DNA from 2 places in the Pantoea sp. E2023-21 genome. Region 1 is predicted to be linked to the other one. Evidence: predicted binding sites of a transcription regulator. Region 1 holds the regulator's gene; the other holds the start of a gene.
What was found. The regulator Fur, encoded in region 1, represses iron uptake genes when iron is present. The targets are predictions, from matches to a motif close to ATAATAATGAGAACNACTATCAA.
Positions count from the first base shown of each region.

Region 2: entS (enterobactin transporter EntS) is a predicted target of Fur. The motif match lies at 3,058-3,080, and genes of this name have one in related genera.

Region 1 covers NZ_CP195344.1:318,696-326,016, reverse strand. Annotated here, with positions in the region: gene pgm (phosphoglucomutase (alpha-D-glucose-1,6-bisphosphate-dependent)) at 1-305, opposite strand, end outside; gene seqA (replication initiation negative regulator SeqA) at 330-869, opposite strand; gene ybfF (esterase) at 1,118-1,882, shown strand; gene ybfE (LexA regulated protein) at 2,050-2,325, shown strand; gene fldA (flavodoxin FldA) at 2,463-2,993, shown strand; gene fur (ferric iron uptake transcriptional regulator) at 3,348-3,797, shown strand; gene ACRQ84_RS01555 (hypothetical protein) at 3,858-4,253, opposite strand; gene glnS (glutamine--tRNA ligase) at 4,488-6,155, opposite strand; gene nagE (N-acetylglucosamine-specific PTS transporter subunit IIBC) at 6,308-7,321, opposite strand, start outside.
Region 2 covers NZ_CP195344.1:3,763,578-3,770,898, reverse strand. Annotated here, with positions in the region: gene ACRQ84_RS17620 (enterobactin synthase subunit F) at 1-175, shown strand, start outside; gene ACRQ84_RS17615 (ATP-binding cassette domain-containing protein) at 246-1,043, opposite strand; gene fepG (iron-enterobactin ABC transporter permease) at 1,040-2,023, opposite strand; gene fepD (Fe(3+)-siderophore ABC transporter permease) at 2,020-3,009, opposite strand; gene entS (enterobactin transporter EntS) at 3,151-4,401, shown strand; gene fepB (Fe2+-enterobactin ABC transporter substrate-binding protein) at 4,396-5,361, opposite strand; gene ACRQ84_RS17590 (isochorismate synthase) at 5,538-6,719, shown strand; gene ACRQ84_RS17585 ((2,3-dihydroxybenzoyl)adenylate synthase) at 6,730-7,321, shown strand, end outside.

The DNA.
Region 1 (7,321 bases):
AGCACTTCCAGCACTGACAGAATCGCTGGCTCAGACAGCGCATGCGTGTCTTTACCGACGTAGCATGGACCGGTGATGCCGTTCTTTTTGCGCTCTTCAGCAATTGCCTGGGCGATCGCTAAAATGTGCTGTTCATTGAAGCTTTGGCGTCCCGCGCTGCCGCGGTGGCCTGAAGTGCCAAATTTCACCGCATGATCCGGATTCGCCACATCGGGCTTCAGGACGTAATACTGCGAGGTTAATTGTGCAACGTTAATCAAATCGCTCTGCTGGGCAGGCTGCCCAGCACGGGGGTGATTGGCCATTGGCGCTTCTCCCTGACGCTTCAGTTAAATGGTGCCGCGAACTTTCTCTGTCAGTTCCTGTGGGAACTGCATAGCCAGCATGATGTGTTCCACCATGCTGCATTTGCGACCTGTATTGGTATTCGTGATCACCCAGTACGGTGTGCCGGGAACGTGCTTAGGCTTGGTATGGGTGCCATTTTGCAGCAGCGTGTGCTCGTCGCCCGCAAAGTAGACGCGGGTACGGCCCTGCAGCGAGGCAGTAGCTTCAGCAAACGCAGCCGGATCAAGACGATAGAGCGTTGACAGTACCAACATAAAGCGGTTAACCGCCTTATTCTGCTCGGCATATTCATCGGAAAGCAGCAGTTCACGCACCGCACGAACGCGATCCTGAGGACGCGCTTCGCGGCTGGCAGATTGAGCTTCTTTCATTGATGCACCAGCGGCAGGCACAGCAGGTGCGCTCTGTCCGGCGGTGAACTTCAACATGCGGCGCAAAATATCTGAGGCGCTTTCACCAATGTGCTGCGTGTGGCTGGCAATATAACGGTAGAGTTCTTCGTCAACTTCAATCGTTTTCATCTTTTTCCGTACGATTCTGGCAAATGACAGAACCACGCATTATTGCAACGGCTTTAGCAAAATCCAGTCGTGCAAAATGTGAGCGGGTTCTAACATAAGGATTATAAAGTTAAATCCGTGGCAGCCGATAGCGTTGGCAACGTTTCCGGGCAAAAGTCGGAATATGCCCTAATGCCCACCGGCCTGACTGCTGGACAGGTGAATCCATGATAACCTAAGCCAAGGTCACAACCGTAAGAACTTTAGCCATGATTTTGAACGCCCGTCTGCAAACTGAACAATCTACCCCTGATGCCACGCCGATTCTGTTAATCCATGGTCTTTTTGGTAGCCTTGATAATCTTGGCGTGCTGGCGCGAGGTGTGCGCGATGCTCGTCCCACACTGCAGGTTGATGTGCGTAACCACGGCTTGTCCCCGCGAAGCGATGTGATGAACTATCACGCCATGGCACAGGACATTGTCGCAACGCTGGATGCACACAACATCGATCGCGCTGGCGTGATCGGCCACTCAATGGGTGGCAAAATCGCCATGGCGCTCAGCGCGATTGCGCCAGAACGCATTGAAAAAATGGTGATGATCGATATCGCGCCCGTTGATTATCAGACACGCCGCCATGACGAAATTTTTGCCGCTATTCGTGCCGTCACCGCTGCGGGCGTCACGCGTCGCAGTGAAGCCGCTGAAGTGATGCGTCAGCATATTGCTGAGGATGGCGTGATCCAGTTTATCCTTAAGTCTTTCGCTGAAGGCGAATGGCGCTTTAACGTGCCCGTGCTGTGGGATAACTACAGCACCCTATCCGGCTGGGAGGAAATTCCTGCGTGGTCGCATCCGGCACTGTTTATCCGCGGCGGCGATTCGCCTTATCTGGATAATCAGCATCGCGATGCCCTGCTGCGTCAGTTCCCGCAGGCGCATGCGCACGTGATCAACGGCGCCGGACATTGGGTGCATGCTGAGAAACCCGATGCGGTGTTACGCGCCGTTCGGCGTTTCTTTAACCTGTAAAAGCAAAAGCTTGCCGCTTGCGCTTTAGGATTGGCGTCAGGGAAGGCGCTGGAGTATGATGTCGCGCTAAAAATTTGCCACAGCGTGTTTTTCGCCGTGGTCGGGCCGATAATGTTTTAATCGCGCAGCGCCTTTCCGCCGTTCGCGCCCACTCAGTTTTACAAACCATGGCAAAAGAACAGACAGACCGCACTACGCTTGATCTCTTCGCAGACGAGCGGCGTCCTGGTCGCCCGAAAACTAGCCCGCTGACGCGTGATGAACAGTTACGCATCAACAAACGTAATCAGCTCAAGCGCGATAAAGTGCGTGGGCTGCGTCGTGTTGAGCTGAAGATGTCGAGCGAAGCGGTTGACGCGCTCAGCACGCTGGCCGATCAGCAAAATATCAGTCGCAGCGAATTGATTGAACAAATGCTGCTGGCACAGCTCAAACTGTCGTAACGCACGAAGACCGCACGCTGGAACACAAAGTCACGGCTTTACACGTTCCGCACTTTTTACCGGTCTGCTATTATTCGCATAACTGTGCAGTCAACTGACTTACATTCACAATCAGGATTTAAGAGGTTACCTAACCCATGGCAATCGTAGGCATTTTCTTCGGCAGCGATACCGGCAACACTGAAAATATTGCAAAGATGATCCAGAAACAACTGGGTAAAGATGTCGCCGAAGTGCATGACATTGCTAAGAGCACCAAAGAAGATCTCGAGGCTTTCGACATCCTGCTGCTGGGCATTCCAACCTGGTATTACGGCGAAGCGCAGTGTGACTGGGATGATTTCTTCCCGACGCTGGAAGAGATTGACTTCAATGGCAAGCTGGTAGCGTTGTTTGGTTGTGGCGATCAGGAAGATTACGCCGAGTACTTCTGTGATGCGATGGGCACCATCCGTGACATCATCGAGCCGAACGGTGCGGTGATCGTCGGTCACTGGCCAACTGAAGGCTATCATTTTGAAGCATCAAAAGGCCTGGCCGATGATAAAAACTTCCTTGGTCTGGCTATCGACGAAGATCGTCAGCCGGAATTGACCAACGAACGTGTTGAGAAGTGGGTTAAGCAGATCTTTGACGAGCTGCAGCTGAAAGAGATTATTGAAGCCTGATTCCCTGCTCTGCCCGATGTGGGCGTAATCTCACATCGGGTAACGGAATTTCCTATAAAAATAATAGCTACGGTTTTTTAACTTTTCCCCGCAAATCTGTAGAATACCCGCAATGGTCATCCGCTTATTCCTCTGGCAGTAGAATGAGGCTGAGTGAAATGGAATCCAAAACCCAAGCGTCATGAAGACGTTAGTGACATTATCCTTACAGCCTTTGGTGATTAAGGACGTTGCTTTGGTTTTCATTTCACTGCTTGAGTTCTATAATGAGACGCAAATGAGAATGCGCGTTGACCTAAACATTCAAGGCCCCTGCGCCGCAAGTGACTAGCAAAGTAACAGGACAATATCCGCATGACTGACAACAACTCCGCATTGAAGAAGGCTGGCCTGAAAGTCACGCTACCCAGACTGAAAATTCTGGAAGTGCTTCAGGGACCTGGCCCCGAGTCCCATCACGTCAGTGCGGAAGATTTGTACAAGCGCCTGATTGATATGGGCGAAGAGATTGGCCTGGCGACGGTGTATCGCGTTCTTAACCAGTTTGACGACGCGGGCATCGTAACCCGTCATAACTTTGAAGGCGGTAAATCTGTCTTCGAACTGACTCAGCAGCATCACCATGATCACTTGATTTGCCTGGATTGTGGCAAAGTTATCGAATTCAGCGATGAATCAATTGAAACGCGTCAGCGTGAAATTGCCACTCGCCATGGCATCAAACTCAGCAACCACAGCCTGTACCTCTACGGTCACTGTGCGCTGGGAGACTGCCGCGAAGACGACTCGCTCCACGATAAGTAATTGAGTGTGCTATGCAGTATAAAAAAACCGGCGCTTGAGCCGGTTTTTTTATACCTGAAATCAGGCAACGAAAGTTTCTTGCAGGTAACGCCAGCGAGGAATGGTGGTGCTGCAATCCAGTACCGCCAGTGAAATGCGGCTCTGATTGGTACCGTTCATCATCTGTAATTCACGATACTGAATCGTCACTTCCTCGCTTTGCTGCGAAATGATGGCGTGCTCACTGGTCGCAATGCGCATACCTTCACGCTGTCCCTGCAGCTGGCGAAAAAGCACTTCCATTTCGTTGAGATCCAATCTTTTGCCTTGCGGCGTCACCATTTTAAATTCGGGATGAAAGTACGACAAAAACAGGTCAATACTGTCGTCGCTACCTTCTGCCTGATTGAAAATACGTTCGATAAGCTGATGTAAAACGACCACGCTATGCTTAGCTTCCTGAGCGAGACTTGTCATTTTTTTTCCTTAGATAACCCGCGGAGCAACGTCTGAGAGCGCATAGCCTACCTGAAAAAAAGTTTTTCACACTGGCAAATGGGTTAATTATTCTAAAGTCAGAATAGTCGCAAATGAGGAATTATAGGCTTGATGAGGCGGGCAGCATAAAAGGTTGTAGCTTGCCAAATAGAGATAATAAAAAAGGGCGATTGCTCGCCCTTACATGATCATATCGCGTGATGTCAAAAACGCTTAATCGCCGATCTTTGCCCAGGTATCACGCAAGCCAACGGTGCGGTTAAACACCAGTTTGGATGGCTGTGAATACACACTATCAGCACAGAAATAACCTTCGCGTTCAAACTGGTACGCTGCCATTGGCTCGGCTACACGTAGACCTGGCTCAACGAAGCCTTGTTTAGTCTCCAGTGAGTTCGGGTTAATGGTGGTGAGGAAATCCTCAGCCGCGCCCGGATTTGGCACACTGAACAGACGATCATACAGGCGGAATTCCGCTGGCAACGCGTGAATAGCAGAAACCCAATGGATGACGCCTTTCACTTTACGGCCATCAGCTGGATCTTTGCTCAGAGTATCAACGTCGCAGGTACAGTAGATGCAGGTGATATTACCTTCATCGTCCTTCGCCACACGTTCGGCACGGATCACGTAGGCATTACGCAGACGCACTTCTTTACCCAGCACCAGACGTTTATATTGCTTGTTGGCTTCTTCACGGAAGTCAGCGCGATCGATCCACACTTCACGGCTGAATGGCACTTCACGCGTGCCCATCTCCGGTTTGTTCGGATGATTCGGCATGCTGATGATCTCTTCATGACCTGCAGGGAGGTTCTCGATTACGACCTTCAGCGGATCCATTACAGCCATGGCACGTGGCGCGTTTTCATTGAGATCGTCACGAATGCACGATTCTAATGACGCCATCTCCACGATATTGTCCTGCTTGGTTACGCCGATGCGGCGGCAGAACTCACGGATAGAAGCGGCGCTGTAACCACGACGACGCAGACCGGAAACGGTCAGCATGCGCGGATCGTCCCAGCCTTCTACAACCTTCTCGCTTACCAACTGAGTCAGTTTACGCTTCGACATCACGGCGTATTCCAGATTCAGGCGCGAGAACTCATACTGACGCGGATGCACTGGGATAGTGATGTTATCCAGCACCCAATCGTACAAGCGACGGTTATCCTGGAACTCCAGCGTGCAGAGAGAATGCGTAATGCCTTCAATCGCATCCGAAATGCAATGCGTGAAGTCGTACATCGGATAGATGCACCACTTGCTGCCGGTCTGATGGTGATCGGCAAACTTAATGCGGTACAGCACCGGATCGCGCATCACGATAAAGCTGGACGCCATATCGATTTTGGCACGCAGACAAGCTTTGCCCTCTTCGAAACCGCCATCGCGCATCTTCTGGAACAGCGCTAAGTTTTCTTCCACGCTGCGATCGCGATACGGGCTGTTTTTGCCCGGCGCCGTCAGGGAACCGCGATACTCACGAATTTCATCCGCCGACAGTTCATCAACGTATGCCAGACCTTTGTTAATCAGCTCAACCGCATAGTTGAACAATTGGTCGAAGTAGTCTGAGGAGTAACGAATGTTGCCGCTCCACTCAAAGCCCAGCCATTGCACGTCACGCTTAATGGATTCGACAAACTCCAGATCTTCTTTTACCGGATTAGTGTCATCGAAACGCAGATTGCACTCACCTTGGTAGTCTTGTGCGATACCAAAGTTCAGGCAGATAGATTTCGCATGGCCAATATGCAGATAACCATTGGGCTCAGGCGGGAAACGGGTATGCACACTGCTGTGCTTACCGCTCGCCAAATCTTCGTCGATGATCTGACGAATAAAGTTCGTTGGGCGGGCTTCAGCCTCACTCATCTCAAAATCCTCAAAAACTATAACGGGTGATTTGTACCACGAAGTAACGGAGTATGATCCACAAAGCGCAGGAGGGAAACAACCGTTTGTTGGTCGTTTTAAAACAAAAAAGGCAGGAATCGCTTCCTGCCTTCTGGCTCAATCACAAGGACTTAGCCTTTAACCTCGTACAGCGGGGTTTGGCCTGCAACCACTGAACCGGTTGCCAGTAAATTCAGACCGGCAAAATCATCGCTATTGCTGACGACAACCGGACTGATCATCGAGCGTGCGTTGGCGTTGAGGAAATCCAAATCCATTTCCAGGATTGGCTGACCTGCCGTTACCGTTGCGCCCTCTTCGACCAGACGCGTGAAGCCTTTGCCTTCCAGCGCAACCGTATCCAGTCCCATGTGCACGACAATCTCGACACCGTTTTCCGCTTCAAGGCAGAACGCATGGTTAGTATTGAAGATCTTCACCACGGTTCCGGCCGTTGGCGCGACCACGGTTTTGCCGGTTGGCTTGATAGCCAGACCATCGCCGACGGCCTTGCTGGCGAACGCTTCGTCAGGCACATTTTCTAGCGCAACAATTTCACCGGTTACTGGCGCGAGCAGCGTAGCAATTACCGCTTTTTCGCTGTTCATTACGGCCTGCGGTTTAACTGCTGGAGCGGGTGCAGCCGTTGACGCAGCGGCAGATGCCGCAACCGGACCTTTGCTCAGGACGGTTTTCATTGCCGTTGCAATGCTTTCCGCTTGGGTACCCACGATAACCTGCACGCTCTGCTTGTTCAGACGAATCACGCCTGAAGCACCCAGACGTTTAGCCACACCTTCATTGACCTGCGCGGAATCTTTGACGTTCAGACGCAGACGAGTAATACAGGCATCAATGTTGGTCAGGTTTTCCGAACCACCAACTGCCGCAATATAACGACGCGCCAGAGATTCAGTTTGGCTTTCGCCGTTGCCGCTATGATCAACATTTACGTCATAACCATCGGTTTCGTCACCGGCAGAGAGTTCACGGCCCGGCGTCATCAGGTTAAATTTCTGAATGGTGAAGCGGAACACTGCATAGTAGATAACGAAGAATACCAAGCCTTGTGGGATCAGCATCCACCAGTGCACCGCCAACGGGTTACGTGTTGACAGCACCATATCTACCAGACCCGCACTGAA
Region 2 (7,321 bases), 660 kb from region 1:
TGCCACGCTGTTCCTCGCTGAACAGACGCAGCAGCCAGGCCAGGATGCACGTCGCGCCTGGGCGCCGTATGTGGGCGAACTGCAGGTGTGGCCGATGGATTGCGCCCACGTCGAGATCATTTCACCACAGATGTTTGAGCAGATTGGACCGCTGCTCAGGGATATATTGCAATAAGCGCAATAAATTGCGCCGCTACGGAATAATGAACATATTCGTAGCGGCGCGATTTATCGCGCAATCTTGATTATCCTCCGCGCCCCAACGGCACAATCATCGGCGTATGTGCCACCGGATCTTCCACAATCACGCAGCGCAAGCCATACACCTGCTCGATCAACGCGGGCGTCACGATCTCCGACGGCTTCCCTTCGGCGACAATCTTCCCGTAACGCATCGCGATCAAATGCGTGGCATAGCGACAGGCGTGATTGAGATCGTGCAGCACCACCACCAGCGTGCGTCCATGCTGTTGATTCAGCTCCTGCATCAGCTCCAGCAGCTCAATCTGATGGGTGATGTCCAGCCAGGTGGTGGGTTCATCCAGCAGCAGCAGCGGCGTTTCCTGCGCCAGCACCATGGCAATCCACACGCGCTGACGCTGCCCGCCCGATAAGGTATCCACCGATTGTTGAGCCAAATCGGCCACGCCGGTGGCTCGCATCGCGCTCTGTACCGCCGCTTCATCTTCCGCACGCCAGCGCCCAAATAACGCCTGATGTGGATAACGTCCGCGCGCCACCAACTCGGTGACGCTAATGCCCGCCGGCGCGTTGGAACTTTGCGGCAGCAGACCCAGACGCCGCGCCACCTCTTTAGTGGGATAGCCGGCAATCGCCGCACCATCCAGCAATACCTCACCTTTCAGCGGCGTATGCAGGCGACTCAGCGTGCGCAGCAGCGTCGATTTTCCGCAGGCGTTAGGACCGATAATCACCGTCAGCTCACCTTGCGGAATCGCCACCGACAGATTCTCTGCCACCACCTTTTTGTCGTAGCCCAGCGTCAGGCCATCGCCGCGCAGACGTGAAGGGATATCAGTCATTGGCGTCGCGCCTCCCGCACCAGTAAAACAATCAGATAAAGTCCACCGAGGCTGACGGTAATCACGCCAACCGGTAATTGATAAGGCAGGAACAGATGCTGTGCGGCGAAGTCTGCGGCAATCAGTAACAGCGCGCCGCACAGCGCCGCCAGCGGCAAAGCGCCTTTAACGCCGCCGCCCAGACGGCGGGCAATCTGCGGTGCCAGCAGCGCAACAAACGAAATCGGCCCGACCAGCGCCGTTGACGCTGCCGTGAGCACCACGCCAATCAGCATCAACCACATGCGGCTACGCTCTACCGGCACGCCGAGCGCGCAGGCGGTATCGTCGCCCATCTCCAGCAAGCGCATCCGCCGCGCCAGCAACGCCATCAGCAATAACGCCACCAGCAATACCGCAATGACCGGCGGGGTTTTCGCCCAGGTGATGCTGTTGAGCGATCCGGCGCTCCACAAGCCGGCACTCAGCGCCGACTCCAGCGAGGCGCTGATAATCAGCCATGAATTTAACGCCATCAGCAGCGCACGCACGCTGATGCCGACGATAATCAGACGGAAGGTCTCCACGCCGTTGCGCCAGGCAAACAGATAAACCAACGCCGCCGTGGCGATACCGCCCATCAACGCTGCGCCGGTCATCGCCGTGACGCTTTGATTGAACAGCACCAGCGCGACTAATACGCCGCTGTACGCGCCGGTGTTAAAGCCAAGAATGTCGGGGCTACCCAGCGGGTTACGCAGCAGCGACTGAAAAATCGCGCCACTGATGCCTAACGCCGCACCAATCAGCAGCGCCATCAGTACGCGTGGCAAGCGCCACTCCAGCACGATCAGTTTGACGTTGCTGGCGCCCTGCCCGAGCAGAATTTGCCAGATTTGTTCACCGCTGATCGGCAATGCACCGCGCGTCATCGCTAAATATGCCAGCAAGCCACAAGCGAACAGCAGCCACAAGGTATGTAACCAGGCTCGACGCGTCATAGCGCACCTCGGCCTAATTTACGGCGCACCAGCACAATCAGCATTGGCGCACCGAGCATCGCGGTAACGATGGAAACCCGCAGCTCGCCCGCCACCAGCAGGCGTCCAAGAATATCGGCGGCGAGGAGCAGAATCGGGGTGATCAGCGCAGTTGCGGGCAGCATCCAGCGGTGATCGTTGCCCACCAGCCAGCGGGCAAAGTGCGGCGTCATCAAACCGACAAAGGCAATCGGCCCCACTGCCGCCGTGGCTGCCCCGCACAGCAGCGCAATCGCCAGCAGACCCAGCAATTGGGTGCGCGCCACCCGCGTACCGAGCGCGGTCGCCATGTCACCGCCCATACTCAAACTGTTCAGCGCCTGCGACAGCGCGATAGCGACTACACTGCCGATCAGCACCGCCGGGAACAGCGTGCGCAGCGTGGCGAAATTGCGAATATCCAGCGAGCCGCTGTGCCAGAAGCGCAGATGATCGTAGATGTCGGGATTGAGCAGCGACAAACCAGAGGTTAACCCATCCAGCACCGCGCCCAGCGCCACGCCCGCTAAGGTAAGACGCACCGGATTGACGCGCCCACCGCCAATCGCGCCGGTCATCGCCACCAGCAATGAAGACAACAATGCACCGCCAAAGGCGAAACCCAGCCAATCCACTGGAGAGTCAGCACCGAACAGCGCAATACCCATCACCACCGCGAAACCTGCGCCGGCGTTGACGCCAAGAATGCCGGGATCGGCCAGCGGATTACGCGTGAGGCTCTGCATCAACGCACCGGCCAGCCCCAGCGCCACGCCCGCCAGCAAACCGGCCAAGGTGCGCGGCAGGCGCGCGTCGCGCACAATCACGCACTCCGCGCTATTGCAGCTGGAGGTAAGCGAATGAAATACATCGGGAAGCGGTATTGATTTTGCCCCCAGCATTAAGCTGAGCGCGATGAGGAGCAAGAGCAGAATCCCTGAGCCTGCTAATGCACGAATCTGGCGCATAGCGTTCTAAACCTTCACTGTTCAACGTCGTCGCATGCGCGATGTAACTTGATAATGGTTATCGTTATTACTCGCGTTTAGCTATGTTACCATGACTCGCCTCGCGGACGATGAGGAAAATTGGTGCAATAAGGCGAACACATGAACAAATCTTCCCACTTTATCGATCTCTCGCTGCTGAAAACCCATCCGGCTTTTCGCGCGGTGTTTATCGCGCGTTTTATCTCGATTGTCGCGCTCGGCATGCTTGCCGTGGCGGTGCCGGTGCAGATTCAGCACCTGACCCATTCACCGCTGCTGGTGGGATTGGCGGTGACGCTGGCTGCTGCTGGCATGTTTATCGGCCTGCTGACCGGCGGCGTATTAGCGGATCGCCATGAGCGTAAGAAGCTGATCCTGTTTGCCCGATCCACCTGCGGCTTAGGCTTTATCGCACTGGCGATCAACGCCGCGCTGCCGGAACCTTCATTAATCGCCGTTTATCTGCTCGGCTTCTGGGATGGCTTCTTCGGCGCGATTGGCGTCACCGCGCTGCTGGCAGCGACGCCGGCCCTGGTGGGTCGGGAAAACATTATGCAGGCAGGCGCTATCACCATGTTAACGGTGCGCTTTGGTTCGATTTTATCACCGGCGATTGCCGGTCTGGTGATTGCCCACGGCGGCGTGATGTGGAATTACGCACTTGCCGCATTCGGTACACTGCTCACCGTGCTAACGCTGCTGAAATTGCCCACCTTGCCGCCTCCACCGCAGCCGCGTGAACATCCGCTGAAATCCCTCGCGGCTGGCGTGCAATTTCTCTTCGCCAGTCCAATTGTCGGCATGGTGGCGCTGATTGGGGCGCTGGTGACCTTAGCCAGCGCGGTGCGCGTGCTCTATCCCTCTCTCGCACCGCATTGGTCAGTGAGCGCTGACCAGCTTGGCTTAATGTACGCCGCGGTGCCGCTTGGGGCCGCGATCGGCGCGTTCACCAGCGGTAAACTGAAACACGCTGCGCGTCCTGGACAACTGGTGCTTGGTAGCGCCATTGCGGCGTTTATCGCGTTGGGTTTGTTTAGCCTGATGCCGAATCTGCCGCTGGCGTTAGCCTGTCTGGTGGCGTTTGGTTACTTCAGCGCCATCAACAGCCTGGTGCAATACGCGATGATTCAGGCATTAACGCCGGATCATTTGTTAGGCCGCATCAACGGCTTGTGGACCGCGCAGAACGTGACCGGTGATGCGATTGGTGCGGCGGTGATTGGCGCAATGGGTTCATGGCTGCTGCCACCGCAGGCCGCCGCAGTGTTTGGCTTTGCGGCGGCGCTGCTGGGCATTGTGATGTGGTGGGTGATGGGGCGTTTACGTCGTTACCATCCGCCAGCGCCAGCGCTGGCGGAACAGGCATCATGATTTAACGAACAGCTTTTCCAAACGCGCGAGCAAATTGCTGGCGCTGTAGTAATCGAGACGGAACGAATCGACACCCATTTCGTAAACCTGCTTGTTTTGCACCGCGGCGTTTTGCGCGAGGAACGGATTGCTCAGCACCGACGCCGTGGTTTTATCGTCAGCAGCAAACAGCAGGAAGGTTTTACCGGTCAGGCCGCTGGCGACATTTTCGCCCGACAGCTGAATGATGTCTTTACGCTGACCCATGCTGTGCCCCTGCTCAACCGTGGCGGGTGGCGCTGCCAGAGTGAAGCCCAACTGTTCCAGCAACTTGCCCTGTGCCGAGGCGGCGGTCCACAGATTGACGGCGCGTCCGCCGCCGTTCCACACCATGGCGGAGACCGGCTGCGGCGGCAGCGTGATGGCTTTTTTCAGCGCCGCCTCACGGTCGTCGAAAGCGTTAATGCGCTGCGCCGCCTGCGCGTCATGACCGGTCGCCTGACCTAACAGCGTGACGACATCCTGCCAGCTTTTGTCGTCGTAATTGATCACCAGCGTCGGGGCGATGGCGGAAAACTGGTCGGCGAGCTTGAGGGCGGAATCGTTGCCGGTGGCGCTGACAATAATCAGATCCGGCGCTTGCGCAGCAACCGCTTCGGCATTCGGCTCACCGATGTATAAACGTTGAAGATGCTGTTTTTTGGCAACATCGCTCCACTGGCGGAAGAATCCCTGATCGTCAGCCAGGCGACTGTTCGGCGCCGTCGCGCCGGAAGCGATCACCGGCGCATCAATGGCCAGCAGCGATCCGGTCAGCGTAACGCTGGTCGACACAATGCGCTGCGGCGCTTTGTTCAGCGTGATCGATCCGTTAGCGCCCTGCACGGTGCGCGGCCAGCCTTGCTCGGCATGCGCGACGTTGGTGAAAATCTGGAAAACACACATAAGGGCTGCAAGGCCCCAAAAACCGCATTTATTCATAAGTTTTGGTCCACTTTTTAGCATATTGCCCTGCTTAGCGTCAGCGCCTGATTACGTCTAAACGCGCGTGAAATCCCGCGAATGGATTGACACGTTTATCCAATCGACGTAGGTTACTGGCCCATAATAAAAATGATAATCATTCTTAATAATCTTATCATTTATAGGTGAAAATTATGGTGGAATCTTCCACGTTTGAAAATGCCTGGCTGAAGGATTATTCCGCGCTAAGCCGTGGTTTCCTCTTTACCTCGCCGTGGCGTAGTTTGGCAACGCAAGGATGCTATACCACTGTGACTGCACCGGTAGAGGATGCTGCGTCGCTTGATGGTGATTTTCAACTACAGCTGCGGCAGCACTTTGCGGCGGCGAAAAAACAGGGCATCGATAATCCGATTCTGGTCGGGGCGATCCCGTTTGACGTCAGCCAGCCTGCTGCGCTGTTTATTCCTGAATCCTATCAGACGTTTAATCGCGTCGACCTGCAAAACGCGCTGCCGGAAAACGTCAGCGATCTGCCACAGGTGCGTCGTCGCACCGCGGTGCCGGACCACGATGTGTTTACCACGATGGTGGCAGATGCGGTGGCGGCCACGCAGCGCGGCGATCTGGATAAAGTGGTGCTGTCGCGTCTGATGGATATCGTTACCGAACAGCCGGTTGATACCGCAGCACTGATGCAGCGCGTGATTGCGCAGAACCCCAACAGCTACCATTTCCATCTGCCGCTGCCGCAAGGCGGTGCGCTGATTGGCGCCAGTCCGGAACTGATGCTGCGCAAACAGGGGCGCGATTTTAGCTCTTGCCCGCTGGCGGGCTCGGCGCGGCGCAGTCATGACGATGCACAGCAGGATCGCGCCGCTGGCGAAACGCTAATGGATTCCCGCAAAGATCGTCATGAGCATAAGCTAGTGACCGACGCGATGCGCGACACGTTGCAGCCGCGCAGCCGTTTGCTGTCGGTGCCAACCATTCCTTCGCTGATTACCACTGCCACGCTGTGGCATCTGGCCACGCAAATCGATGGCGAAGCGCAGGATGAGCGCGAAAATGCGCTGTCGCTGGCCTGCTTGCTGCATCCCACCCCGGCGCTGAGCGGCTTCCCGCATCAACGCGCGCAGCAGCTCATCCAGCAGCTGGAACCTTTTGATCGTCAATTGTTCGGCGGCATCGTTGGCTGGTGCGATAGCGAGGGCAATGGCGAATGGGTGGTCACCATCCGCTGCGGCACCGTACAGGGCACCCGCGTGCGCCTGTTTGCCGGCGCGGGCATTGTTGCCGATTCACAACCCGAATCAGAGTGGCGCGAAACCGGCGTGAAGCTGGACACCATGTTGCGCGCCTTTGGACTGCAATAAAGGAAAGAGCATGAGCATTCCCTATACTCGCTGGCCGGACGATCTGGCTGCGCGCTACCGTGAAAAAGGCTACTGGCTGGATGTGCCGATGACCGACATTTTGGCGCGCCATCAGCACAACGATGCCATTGCGGTGATTGATGGCGATCGTCAAATTAGCTATCGCGAATTGGATGTACTGAGCAGCAACCTGGCCGCCGCGCTACAGCGTCGTGGCCTGCAAAACGGTGATACTGCGCTGGTGCAACTCGGCAACGTGGCCGATTTTTATGTCACGGTGTTTGCGCTGTTCAAGCTCGGCGTAGCATCAGTCTTCGCGCTGTTCAGTCATCAGCGCACCGAACTGAGCGCCTATGCCGCGCAGATCGAGCCGAAACTGCTGATTGCCGATCGCACCCACGCGCTGTTTGCTGACGACACCTTTATTAGCGCGCTGTGCGCCGCGCAGCCTTCACTACAACAGGTCATTCTGCGTAATGACAATCAGCCGGAAAACACGCTGGAAGCGCTGATGGCGGAAGCCGCAGCGGATTTCGTCGCGTCGCCAACCGCCGCCGATGAAGTGGCGTTTTTCCAGCTCTCCGGTGGTAGCACCGGCACAC